Algoriphagus machipongonensis: one gene and its partner. Each later gene encodes a partner of the first gene's protein in a complex. Links are inferred from orthologs where the notes say so. Each region holds a gene or a part of one and is shown in the gene's direction. Other genes may lie near its edges.

Evidence for each region. The genes of interacting proteins can lie anywhere in the genome.
Region 2: the proteins of metK (region 1) and groL are in contact, whole or in part, in a cryo-EM structure (PDB 8P4O), measured with the Escherichia coli proteins. The link is inferred for Algoriphagus machipongonensis from one-to-one orthologs.

Annotation. Positions count from the first base shown.
Region 1 is NZ_CM001023.1:749,839-758,432, forward strand. Bases 4,555-7,376 are described here. They hold metK (methionine adenosyltransferase), read left to right. Parts: upstream 4,555-5,249; coding sequence 5,250-6,503; downstream 6,504-7,376. Other genes in these bases: ALPR1_RS03165 (DUF885 domain-containing protein), read right to left, coding at 4,555-5,021; ALPR1_RS03175 (hypothetical protein), read right to left, coding at 6,564-7,049; ALPR1_RS03185 (D-alanine--D-alanine ligase), read right to left, coding at 7,279-7,376. Outside these bases: ALPR1_RS03150 (HEPN domain-containing protein), read left to right, coding at 1-1,910; cobA (uroporphyrinogen-III C-methyltransferase), read left to right, coding at 1,907-2,683; ALPR1_RS03160 (precorrin-2 dehydrogenase/sirohydrochlorin ferrochelatase family protein), read left to right, coding at 2,790-3,365; more of ALPR1_RS03165, read right to left, coding at 3,393-4,554; more of ALPR1_RS03185, read right to left, coding at 7,377-8,265; ALPR1_RS03190 (hypothetical protein), read right to left, coding at 8,445-8,594. UniProt on the Escherichia coli protein: Catalyzes the formation of S-adenosylmethionine (AdoMet) from methionine and ATP.
Region 2 is NZ_CM001023.1:3,353,523-3,356,782, forward strand. What follows is about bases 407-3,260. They hold groL (chaperonin GroEL), read left to right. Parts: upstream 407-944; coding sequence 945-2,576; downstream 2,577-3,260. Other genes in these bases: ALPR1_RS14025 (hypothetical protein), read right to left, coding at 407-413; ALPR1_RS14030 (co-chaperone GroES), read left to right, coding at 629-907; ALPR1_RS14040 (response regulator), read left to right, coding at 2,748-3,143; ALPR1_RS14045 (serine hydrolase domain-containing protein), read right to left, coding at 3,145-3,260. In the rest of the region: more of ALPR1_RS14025, read right to left, coding at 1-406.

The DNA of each region.
Region 1 (8,594 bases):
GAAGAGTTTCTTCTGATCAGCTTCGAAGAATTTGCAAAGTATCTGATGAGTACTCCACTGGGAGGTTGCATATCACCACACGTCAGGATATACAGATTCACTATGTGAGCTTAGATAGAACTCCCGAGTTGTGGGCAGAATTAGAGCGAGATGATGTGACGATTCGCGAGGCTTGTGGTAATACCGTAAGGAACGTCACCGCTTCTGAAACGGCTGGAATTGACGCCAATGAGCCATTTGATGTTACACCTTATGCGGATGCTACCTTTAAGTATTTCTTAAGAAACCCTATCTCTCAGGAAATGGGGAGAAAGTTCAAGATTTCATTTTCGTCTTCAGATGAAGATACGGGATTGAGCTATCTACATGATTTGGGATTTATCCCTAAAATCAAAGTGATCAATGGACAGGAAGTACGAGGTTTCAAAGTAATGCTGGGTGGAGGATTAGGTTCTCAACCTCGGCATGCGGATGTGTTCTCTGAATTTGTAGAAGCAGATCAGATTATTCCTTTTGCAGAAGCTGTCATTAGAATCTTTGACCGCCATGGTGAAAGAGCTAAGAGAATGAAAGCCAGAATGAAATTTCTGATCAAAGGGATTGGTCTAGAGGCATTTTTGGAATTGGTGGAAAATGAGAAAAAAGCACTTCCATTTAAGTCTTATCCAATAGATCATGAATCATATGATGCTGCCCAAAAGCTTCCTGATGCTCCCTCAGCAGTAGTTGAGGAAGAACTTGGACTTGATTTTGAGCATTTCAAATTGACCAATATTTTACCTCAAAAGCAGAAGGGGTTTGTCTCAGTGGGAGTGAGAGTTCCTTTAGGCGATTTTTATACGGATCAAGCAAGAAAGCTCGCTGATTTGGTAGAAAAATATGCAAGTGCTGAGGTACGCTTTACACTTCGCCAAAACTTCTTAATCCGTGATGTTCGAGAAGATTTGGTTCCTTATTTCTACAAGGAGTTGAAAGAAATAGGTCTGGCCTCTGCTGGGTATAATTCTCTTGGAGATATTACTGCCTGTCCAGGAACGGATACCTGTAATTTAGGTATTGCAAGCTCGACAGGGATTGCAGCTGAGTTAGAAAAAGTAATACTTGCTGAATACCCACAATACCTTAAAAATCAGGATTTGGTCATCAAAATTTCTGGCTGTATGAATGCCTGTGGCCAGCATAATATGGCTCATATTGGTTTCCAGGGCATGTCTATGAAATCAGGAAAAGTAGTAATTCCGGCCCTTCAGGTATTGCTTGGAGGAGGAAATATGGGAGATGGAAATGGTCGTTTCGCAGATAAAGTGACAAAAATCCCAAGTAAGAGAGGTCCACAGGCTTTAAGAATATTATTGGATGATTTTGAAGCAAATGGAAATGGGCAAGACTTCTTAAGTTATTACGACAAAAAAGGTCAAATCTATTTCTATGAATTGCTGAAAGAACTGGGAGATGCTTCTACCGTAACTCCAGCGGATTATGTGGATTGGGGAAATACCGAAGAATATAAAATTGCAGTTGGAGTAGGTGAATGTGCAGGGGTAGTTCTTGACTTGGTAGCTACACTGCTTTTAGAAGCGAAAGAGAAGATAGACATCGCTCAGAAATGCCTTGAAGAGCAACGCTGGTCTGATAGTATTTATCATCACTATGCAGGTTTGATCAATGCTGCAAAAGCGATTTTGCTTAGCGAAAGTGTGAGCACAAACTCCTATGCAAATATCATCAAGCAATTTGATGAAGTGTTTGTTGAAACTGGAAAAATAGAACTTGGTGGAACCTTCTCTGACAAGGTTTATCAAATCAATAAAAATGAACCTACTGAAGCTTTTGCAAATAGCTATGCAGACCAAGCTTTAGAGATTTACGGGAAACTGAAAAGCTTTAGAGAGCAGGAAGTAGAGGTATGAAAATAGAAATTAAACCTAAAGTAACGCTTGTAGGTGCAGGTCCGGGAGATCCGGACCTGATTACCTTAAAAGCAGTACTGGCTTTAAACAATGCGGATGTAGTGCTTTATGATGCTTTAGTGGATCCAGTCTTGTTAAAGCATGCCCCGGATACCGCTAGCAAAGTGTTTGTAGGTAAACGGGTTGGAAAGCATCATTTCCCTCAGCAAGATACCAATGAACTATGTGTGACCATGGCGAAGAAACATGGACATGTGGTTCGACTTAAAGGTGGCGATCCTTTTGTTTTTGGAAGAGGAGCTGAAGAATTAGATTACATCGAAACTTTCGGGATAGAAACTGAAGTAATTCCCGGGATCACTTCAGCGGTTGCAGTCCCTGCGTCAGTTGGAATAGCTGTGACCAAACGCGGTGTTTCAGAAAGCTTTTGGGTAATTACCGGTACTACTTCCGCAGGGAAACTATCTAATGATTTGAGCTTGGCTGCTCAATCCACAGCGACGGTAGTGGTTTTGATGGGGACAAGAAAATTGGAAGAAATTGTTGGGGTATATAAGAACTTTGGTAAAGCAGATCTACCTATTGCAATTATTCAAAGAGGCACAACAAAAGATGAGAAAATCACTGCTGGATTTATAGGAGATATTGTAGAGAAGGCTTTTGAAAACAAGGTTGAAGCTCCGGCGATAATTATTATTGGAGATGTAGTGCGAGAAAGCATTAAATTAGCTGAAGTCTACAGAGAAGCAATATCAGTAGCTGAAAGACAATAGCATGAAGGAAGAAAGTCTGAAAGCTTAAAAAGCAGCTTTAGTCAAAGTTTTCAGGTTTCAAACCTTCTTTCTTGATACTTACCTCTATTATCTTGATACTAATAAAATGAATCATCTATATCCCATATTTCTGAAAGTCCATGAACTGAATATCCTGCTTGTAGGAGGAGGAAATGTAGGGACTGAAAAACTGGAGTTTTTACTCAAGTCTAGTCCTGAGGCACAGGTGACTGCTGTTTCAAAGGAATTCTCTCAAAGTTTTTTAGACTTGGCTCGCGATAGAAAATCGGTACAAATGGTCGAGGATTCGTATGATGAGAAATACCTTAGCTCAAAGCATATGGTGATTGCAGCTACGGATGATAAGGAAGTAAACAAACAAATCAGAGATGAAGCAAAGGCTAGGTTTTTATTGGTAAATGTCGCTGATACTCCTGATCTCTGTGATTTTTATCTGGGTGGAATCGTGACCAAAGGGAATTTAAAAGTTGCGATTAGTACCAATGGAAAATCACCCACTGCAGCAAAACGCCTTCGACAATTGCTAGAAGAAGTACTTCCAGAGGAAATGGACGAATTACTAGATAATCTCAATGCTTATAGAGATACCCTAAAAGGAGATTTTGAATACAAGGTGAAAGCCATGAATAAAATCACCAAAGGGCTAGTGGGAAAGCGATAAACCTTTCCCTTTTTGATTTTGTCCTTACTATAATTGTTGATCTACTCCTGTCATTTCCCAATGACTCAAAGAAACAGGAATACTTCCGATGGAATTGAGTAAATCAAAAAACTTTTTCAGTTCAAATCCAGAAGATTCATTGATTCTGGCGTAGTCTGCCAAAGCATTTTCCAATAAATATTTTCCAGTGATATAGCTGCTGCCATATCCAGGCTGTCTCATGTACAAATGCTGCTCAAACAACAGTAATTCTTTCTCAGTCTTCATCCATCCTCGGGGCGTGTATTCTGAATGGATTTTTCCTGCTTCTACCATAGTCATTTCATTTGCTTGGGCATAAAGAGAACCAAGGCCTCTTGCAGCTCTTTGGGCAATCATGATATAGACAATTTCCCGGGATCTTGGCGAGTCTTCATATAGTCCCGCATCCATGAAAATCTCCTCAACGGCGGTGGCAGTGCCTTCATTTCTAGAATCCCAAATATTATACAAAAGTGGTTTTCTTCTGATCTCGCTAGCGTGAGGTTCATTATCCATTCTTGCAAGTTCAAACCAATGGTAAAAATGAGAATACAAAGGTCTTGGGTCATAATGCATTCCTATAGTAAAGAAGTTTCTGTTCTCTTCAGGAATAAATGACCCCATATGTTCTCTTAGTGCTGGTTCAAAATAATCTTTAACCGTGACAATGTTTTTTTCATCAAGAAATTCTAAAAGGCTTTGGGCAGACTTTTCAGCCATTGCATCAAATTCTTCAGGTGAACTGGCATCCTTCAGTTCTGGTAATCCCCTATTTCTATGCTCCTCAAGTTTCAGCGATGCCCAGGCTCTCGCTAGCTCTCTTTTGAGAATCATTACTTCATCCTCCCAGGTCAAAGGAACCAAATGTACGTTTTGCAAATACCAGGTGTAATTGCTTTTCCCTATTCCAGATTCTCCAGTTTTCTTAATTGCCTCACTTTTCAGCCAAGTCACAAATTCTTGGGTAGAAATTTTTGCTTCTTCAATTGATTTGACCAACTCATCATTTTCAGCAATTCCCTCAAGCTTTAAAATGCTTTCAAGGTTACTCACTTGTTCTTGAATACTTGGGATACCCGCAGCCCAAAGCTCTTTCGCATTTCCTGTAAGGTTTTGTCTTGCCTGATTATTTAAGGCTGGAATGGACTTTATTTCTCCTAAAAACTTCTCTTCTTCCACAGTTCCTAAGGGGAAGGTATACTGCCACAATTCTAAAATTCCGTGGTGAGTGGGCCCCTCATGCGCTGGGACATCACTTCGTTCCATCCAAACAGATTTGTAAAATGCAGGGTCTCTTTCCCAGGGTTTAAGCACTCTTTGATTAAAGTCATAGCCATTCATTTCTGCCCATACGATCCTGTAATCTACTTTTTGAGGTATAGACCATCCAGTTGTGTCAATTGATAAGAGTTGTTCTTGTAACTGGCGAAACTGGGGTAACCTTTTTTCAAAAGTTTCTTTTCTATAATCTGGCGCACCATCAAATTTTGGAGGGTTTTCAAATGTTCTCCAAGTTTTAAAAAGAGAAACCAGATCGCTGTACTGCGCCTTATCATCATTGGCCAACAAGTGGAATTGGGATGATATAATGAGAAAAGGGACGAGTAAAAAAGGAGCTAATTTTTTAAGATGCATGTTTGGTGGTGGTGTTTTTAGATAAAGAAAGATAGTACTTGAAGCTTGTTTTTCCTGACGAATCCAAAAACAAAAAATTCAGTTGCTTAGACAGTTCTATTAGAATTCATTCGTTTGAAAAGTATAAAATTGAAAATCAGCTTAGCAACACTTACACATTGGTTTTTTATTTCGTCGAGTTCCTGTATTTTTGTGCTTCCTTAAAATACGCATCACAAATTCATTTATATGGCATATTTATTTACCTCAGAGTCAGTATCTGAGGGGCACCCAGACAAGATTGCAGATCAGATTTCCGATGCATTGATCGATAATTTTTTGGCATTTGATCCAAATTCTAAGGTTGCTTGTGAAACGCTTGTCACCACTGGTCAAGTAGTTTTGGCAGGAGAAGTGAAATCCGAAACCTATCTGGATGTCCAGAAAATTGCCCGGGATGTTATCAATCGAATTGGATACACAAAATCTGATTACATGTTTGAAGGTAATTCCTGTGGTGTTTTGTCTGCCATCCATGAGCAGTCTCAGGATATCAATCAAGGAGTAGATAGAAAAAGCCCAGAAGAGCAAGGTGCTGGTGACCAAGGGATGATGTTTGGGTATGCTACCAATGAAACTGAGAATTATATGCCTTTGGCATTGGATCTATCTCATATGATCCTTCGTGAGTTGGCTGAGTTGAGAAGAGAGAATAAGGAGATTTCTTATTTGAGACCTGATTCCAAAGCTCAGGTGACTATCGAATATTCTGATGACAATGTTCCTCAAAGAATTGAAGCGATTGTAGTTTCTACACAGCATGATGATTTTGATGAGGAAGAGACGATGCTGGCAAAAATCAAATCTGACATCGTTTCTATTTTGATTCCAAGAGTGGTAGCTCAGTTGAAGCCTGAAATTCAAAAGCTATTTACATCAGATATCAAATACCATATCAACCCAACAGGGAAGTTTGTAATCGGTGGGCCGCATGGTGACACTGGTTTGACTGGTAGAAAGATCATTGTGGATACATATGGAGGCAAAGGAGCACACGGTGGAGGAGCATTCTCTGGAAAAGATCCTTCTAAAGTGGATAGATCTGCAGCTTATGCTACTCGTCATATTGCCAAAAATATGGTAGCAGCTGGAATTGCAGATGAGATGCTTGTTCAAGTTTCTTATGCAATCGGAGTTGCAGCGCCGATGGGAATTTATGTAAATACCTATGGTACTGCCAAGGTAGATTTACATGATGGTGAAATCGCAAAGAAAATCGAAGAACTGTTTGATATGCGTCCTTATGCAATTGAGCAACGTTTGAAACTTCGTAACCCGATCTATGAAGAGACTGCAGCCTATGGTCATATGGGAAGAAAAAATGAGGTTGTAACCAAAGTTTTTTATTCTCCATATACGGAGCCAATTAAAAAAGAAGTAGAATTATTCACCTGGGAGAAATTAGATTTTGTAGATAAAATCAAATCCTCCTTCGGATTATAAAAAACAAAGCCTTTCGATTAATTTCGAAAGGCTTTTTTGCTTTACCTGTTTGTGGCTTGATTAAGAATTAGAGGTTTCTGTTTTCAAATCACATTTTGTTTTAAGCTCATTAACTTTTATTGTCCACAGATCTACATTGGCCTTAACTTTCTTGGCTTCTGTAGCAAGTCTTTCTAGATTTTCATCATCTTCTGTTGTCCATTTTCCTGAAGACATGTGGGTAGTCAAATCTTCCACTTCATTGGAGTTTTCTTGCCAAACGCCGATTAAATCATCGACTTTTTCTTTTAATGCAGCATATTCAGTTTCACAATTACTCGATTCACCATTTACGCTGATCGTAATTGCCTCTGAGGCCTGACCTTCTTCTTTTTTTGTTTCCAATAAATACATTTGATCTCCAAGATCTTTAGAAAGATCTCCAATCATTTTGGAAGTGGTTTTCCATTCATCTAGAAGGCCTGTAAGCTTATCTACTTTTTGTTCTGACGGTCCGCAACTAAAAATCAGTCCAGTAAGAACAAAGAATACCATAAATTTTTTCATGTCAATACAAATTTTTCGGATGAAGTTCACTGACCAAATTTTTCCCAGGATTGAGAAATTATTTACTCATATAGGTCTCTTTCGCAGACTAAAATCACCTTTTAAAGGTTGTTCTAGCGAATTAATGAACTGTAGAATTATTTACCTTAAATTTGTCCAAATAGCATTCCAAGCTAGTCAGGGGAACCTTATTCGGTGTCTAAAATTGAAAATGGAATAGGCTTGAAGCTTATGAAAACATTTCTTCAATCAATTGGGTGTAGAAGTCCCTTACCTCCATTCCATAAGCACGAACCTGCTGGGAAATTAAGCTAGTTTCTGTTTGGCCCGGAACGGTATTAATTTCGATAAAGTAGAATTTTCCACTGCCTTCCTGTAAGAAGTAATCAATTCTCACAGAGCCTTTGCAATTAAGCTTTTCATAAATTTTTGCCGCAATCCTATTTACCCGAGAGATTTCTTCCTCGTTCATTCTACCTGGAGTGATTTCATTGGTCACCCCGGCAACATATTTAGCCTCAAAATCAAAAAACTCTTTGCTACTGACGATTTCTGTGGCAGGAAGTACTGTTACTTGGCCTTTACCTTTAAAAACTCCAATCGAAAACTCCCTCCCTGAAACAAATTCTTCTACAAGTACTTGGCTGTCTTCATCAAAGGCTTTGTCTAGTGCTTCTCCAAGTTCATCCCAAGTTTTTACTTTGCTCATCCCTATGGAGCTACCACCATTGTTTGGTTTAATGAAAAGCGGTAATGTCAACTCCTCTTGAATTCGATTTTGATTCAGGCTTGAGTTATCAAAAAGTTGGATGGATTTGGCAATATGTAATTCCTCAATATCATCAACCACTGCTTTGGTGTAGCCTTTATTCATAGTGATTGCAGAGGTGAGTTGATCACAAGTGGTATATGGAATGCCAATCATGTCAAAATATCCGGCAAGTTTCCCATCTTCTCCAGGTGAGCCATGAAGTATATTGAATACCCCATCAAAAGTGATTTTATCATCACCTATTCTGATGCTGAAGTCATTGAGATCTACTGGGATTTTTTCACCAGAAACACTTAAAAAATGCCAATCTCCTGGGTAAATCAGAATTTTATAAACCTCATATAATTCGCGGTTGATAGTCTTCTCTACTACTGCAGCGCTTTTTAATGAGATGACAGATTCGCCGGTATATCCACCGGTTACAAGGGCTATTTTCTTTTTCATCGAGGTAAAAATTCAAAGTACGAATTACTTGATTTTTATTCTATTTCCCGCAAATTTCCATAGATAACTCTCGCAGATTTTCGGGGATAATTAACGCAGATGTTCGCAGATCAAAAAAAAGAAATCCGACTTAAAGGATAAAATTTGGAATGCTTTCGTATATCAATTTTCGATGGCACTTAAGCCAGTTTTATCTGATCCAAGTAAAACTTCATCCTTGAATGATCTCTTGGCAAGAAATCAATCTTGTCAATTTTATCATGTTTGTGGTTGTAGAATACCTCCACGTATTCATTTTCTAATAAATAGAGGTTGATTTTATGCTTGTA
Region 2 (3,260 bases), 2.6 Mb from region 1 along the record:
TTGGTATAAATGGGCATAATCCCAACGGGCTCAAAAGCAATCTGAGTTTCCACATATTGGTAGATTTCCTTCCCTTTTTGGATTTGATTGGCGAGCATGGGCAGTGCAAAATCTGTGATATTGGCTATTTCCTGCATCAAATCTCCTTCGGGTTCTTTCGCTGCATAATTGAGTTTCCCCTTTTCAAAGTCAATTCCGGTCAATGCCTTGGGAAATAAGTTTTTCAAGTTGGATTTCCCTTTTTTAAGATCGTCGAGATTTCTATGATGATCTATGAGCTCTCCCAAGACAGGGTAAAGCTTGGAGGCATCAAACTGTTGGTCTGTAGACTGCAAATAAGAGAGTAATTGATACTTTTTGTATTCAAAATCAATCAGCCCTTCGGCAATCCAGTTTTTAGGAAGTGTCTTCATAGGAAATAGGTTTACCAAAAATTAATAAAATCTGACATAAGTTTTGTCATGTTTGGAAAAATTGACAGACAAAAAATTGAAAAAAAACGACTCAATATGCGCTATGACCTGACATTAACAGTCGATTTGTCAGCCTTTTTGACAAATCCTTTCTTGGCATAAGAAGTGCTATTAGGCATATGCATTTTAATCTAACATTTAAACAAATAAATTATATGTCAAACGTGAACATCAAACCTCTTGCAGATCGGGTTTTAGTACAACCAGCTGCAGCGGAAGAAAAAACCGCTTCCGGACTTTATATCCCGGACACTGCCAAAGAAAAGCCACAAAAAGGTACTGTCGTAGCAGTGGGGAATGGTAAAAAAGATGAGCCCTTGACTGTACAAGTTGGAGACACCGTACTTTACGGAAAATACTCCGGTACTGAGCTAAATGTGGACGGCGGAGATTACCTCATCATGAGAGAATCTGACATTTTCGCCATTCTGTAAGTAATCACTTAATCGTAAACCAAAAAATCAAAGAAATATGTCTAAGGAACTATTTTTCGACACAGATGCTAGAGACCGCCTGAAAAAAGGTGTTGACGCTCTTGCCGATGCAGTAAAAGTAACATTGGGACCAAAGGGACGTAATGTGATCCTTGATAAAAAATTCGGTGCACCTACTATCACTAAAGATGGTGTTTCTGTAGCTAAAGAAATCGAATTAGAAGAGCCTATCGAAAACATGGGAGCTCAACTTGTAAAAGAGGTGGCTTCCAAAACTGCAGACAATGCAGGTGATGGTACTACTACTGCTACTGTCCTAGCACAGTCTATCTTCAACGTAGGTATTAAGAACGTTGCCGCTGGTGCTAATCCAATGGATCTTAAAAGAGGAATCGACAAAGCAGTTACTGCTGTTGTAGCTTCTTTAAGAGCTAACTCAAAAGAAATCTCTACTTCTAAGGAAATCGCTCAAGTAGCGACTGTTTCTGCAAACAATGACGAAGAAATCGGAACCATGATTTCTAACGCCATGGATAAAGTAGGAAAAGATGGTGTAATCACTGTAGAAGAAGCAAAAGGTACTGAAACTGAAGTTAAAACTGTAGAAGGTATGCAGTTTGACAGAGGATACCTTTCTCCTTACTTCGTGACTAACACAGAGAAAATGGAAGCTGAATTAGAGCAGCCATACATCTTGATTTACGACAAGAAGATTTCTTCTATGAAGGAATTGCTTCCTGTACTTGAGCCAGTAGCTCAGTCTGGAAAACCATTGGTAATCATCTCTGAAGATGTGGATGGTGAAGCATTGGCTACTTTGGTAGTAAATAAAATCAGAGGTGCTCTGAAAGTTGCTGCTGTGAAAGCTCCTGGTTTCGGTGACAGAAGAAAAGCTATGTTGGAAGACATCGCGATCCTTACTGGCGGAACTGTAATCTCTGAAGAGAGAGGCTTCAAGCTAGAGAACGCTACTACTGACATGCTTGGTAGAGCTGAAAAAATCAACATTGACAAAGACAATACTACTATTGTTAATGGATCTGGTGATGCTACAGCAATCAAAGGAAGAGTATCTGAAATCAAAGCTCAGATCGACAAAACTACTTCTGACTACGACAGAGAAAAACTTCAAGAAAGACTTGCTAAGCTTTCTGGCGGTGTAGCTATCCTTTATATCGGAGCTGCAACTGAAGTAGAAATGAAAGAAAAGAAAGACCGTGTAGATGATGCACTTCACGCAACTAGAGCTGCCGTTCAAGAAGGCGTTGTTGTAGGTGGTGGTGTTGCATTGGTCAGAGCTAGCGAAGCTTTGGTTGATCTTAAAGGCCTAAACGAAGACGAGGATACTGGTATCAACATTATCAGACAAGCGATCGAATCTCCATTGAGAACTATCGTATTGAATGCTGGTGGTGAGCCTTCTGTCGTGATCAACAAGATCAGAGAAAACAAAGGTAACTACGGTTACAATGCTCGTACTGACAAATATGAAGACTTGTTCAAAGTGGGTGTAATTGACCCAACTAAAGTAACAAGACTAGCACTTGAAAATGCTGCTTCTATCGCTGCATTGCTATTGACCACTGAATGTGTAGTAGCAGACGTGAAAGAAGATGCTCCAGCTATGCCTCCAATGGGTGGCGGCGGAGGAATGGGCGGAATGATGTAATTCCAACTATTCAAAAATTTTAAAAGGAGGTCCTTAGGCCTCCTTTTTTATTTGCCTGATAACTAGGCATCGTATTTATTTAAGGCAAAAAACCACTAAAATACTTTTTTAAGGCAAGGGAATAATTGTATTTTGTACTTTATTGCCCCAACTAGATATCAAAATCGTTAAATGATTCACTTTGACGCCATTTTTCTCGTGGATGACGATCCTATCAATAACCTAATAAACAAACGGTTATTGAGTAAAGTGGAGATAACTGAGAGAATTCAAGAATTTTTAGAAGGTCAGTTTGCCATAGAGCGACTGAATGAGGAACCTTTGGATAAAACCCTATTGATTTTTTTAGATATAAATATGCCTGTAATGAATGGTTGGGAGTTTCTGGAAGCCTACATGGAGCAGCATCCAAACAGAAAAGATAAAATTGTTATCCTTTCTAGTTCCATCGATTTTCAGGACAGACAAAAGGCAAAAGGATACCCTGTCGTTTCAGGATTTTTAGAAAAACCCCTCACTTTGGATAAGATCCATATGCAATTATCAAAATATAGGATCAAGGAATAATTTAATCCAATACAGGACCAAGACGATCCCAAATCTGTCTGATGAGTAAAAATGGAACAGGCAAATCGCCTGGAGCCCCGCCCATTCTCACAATCACTAAATTCTGCGATGGGACAA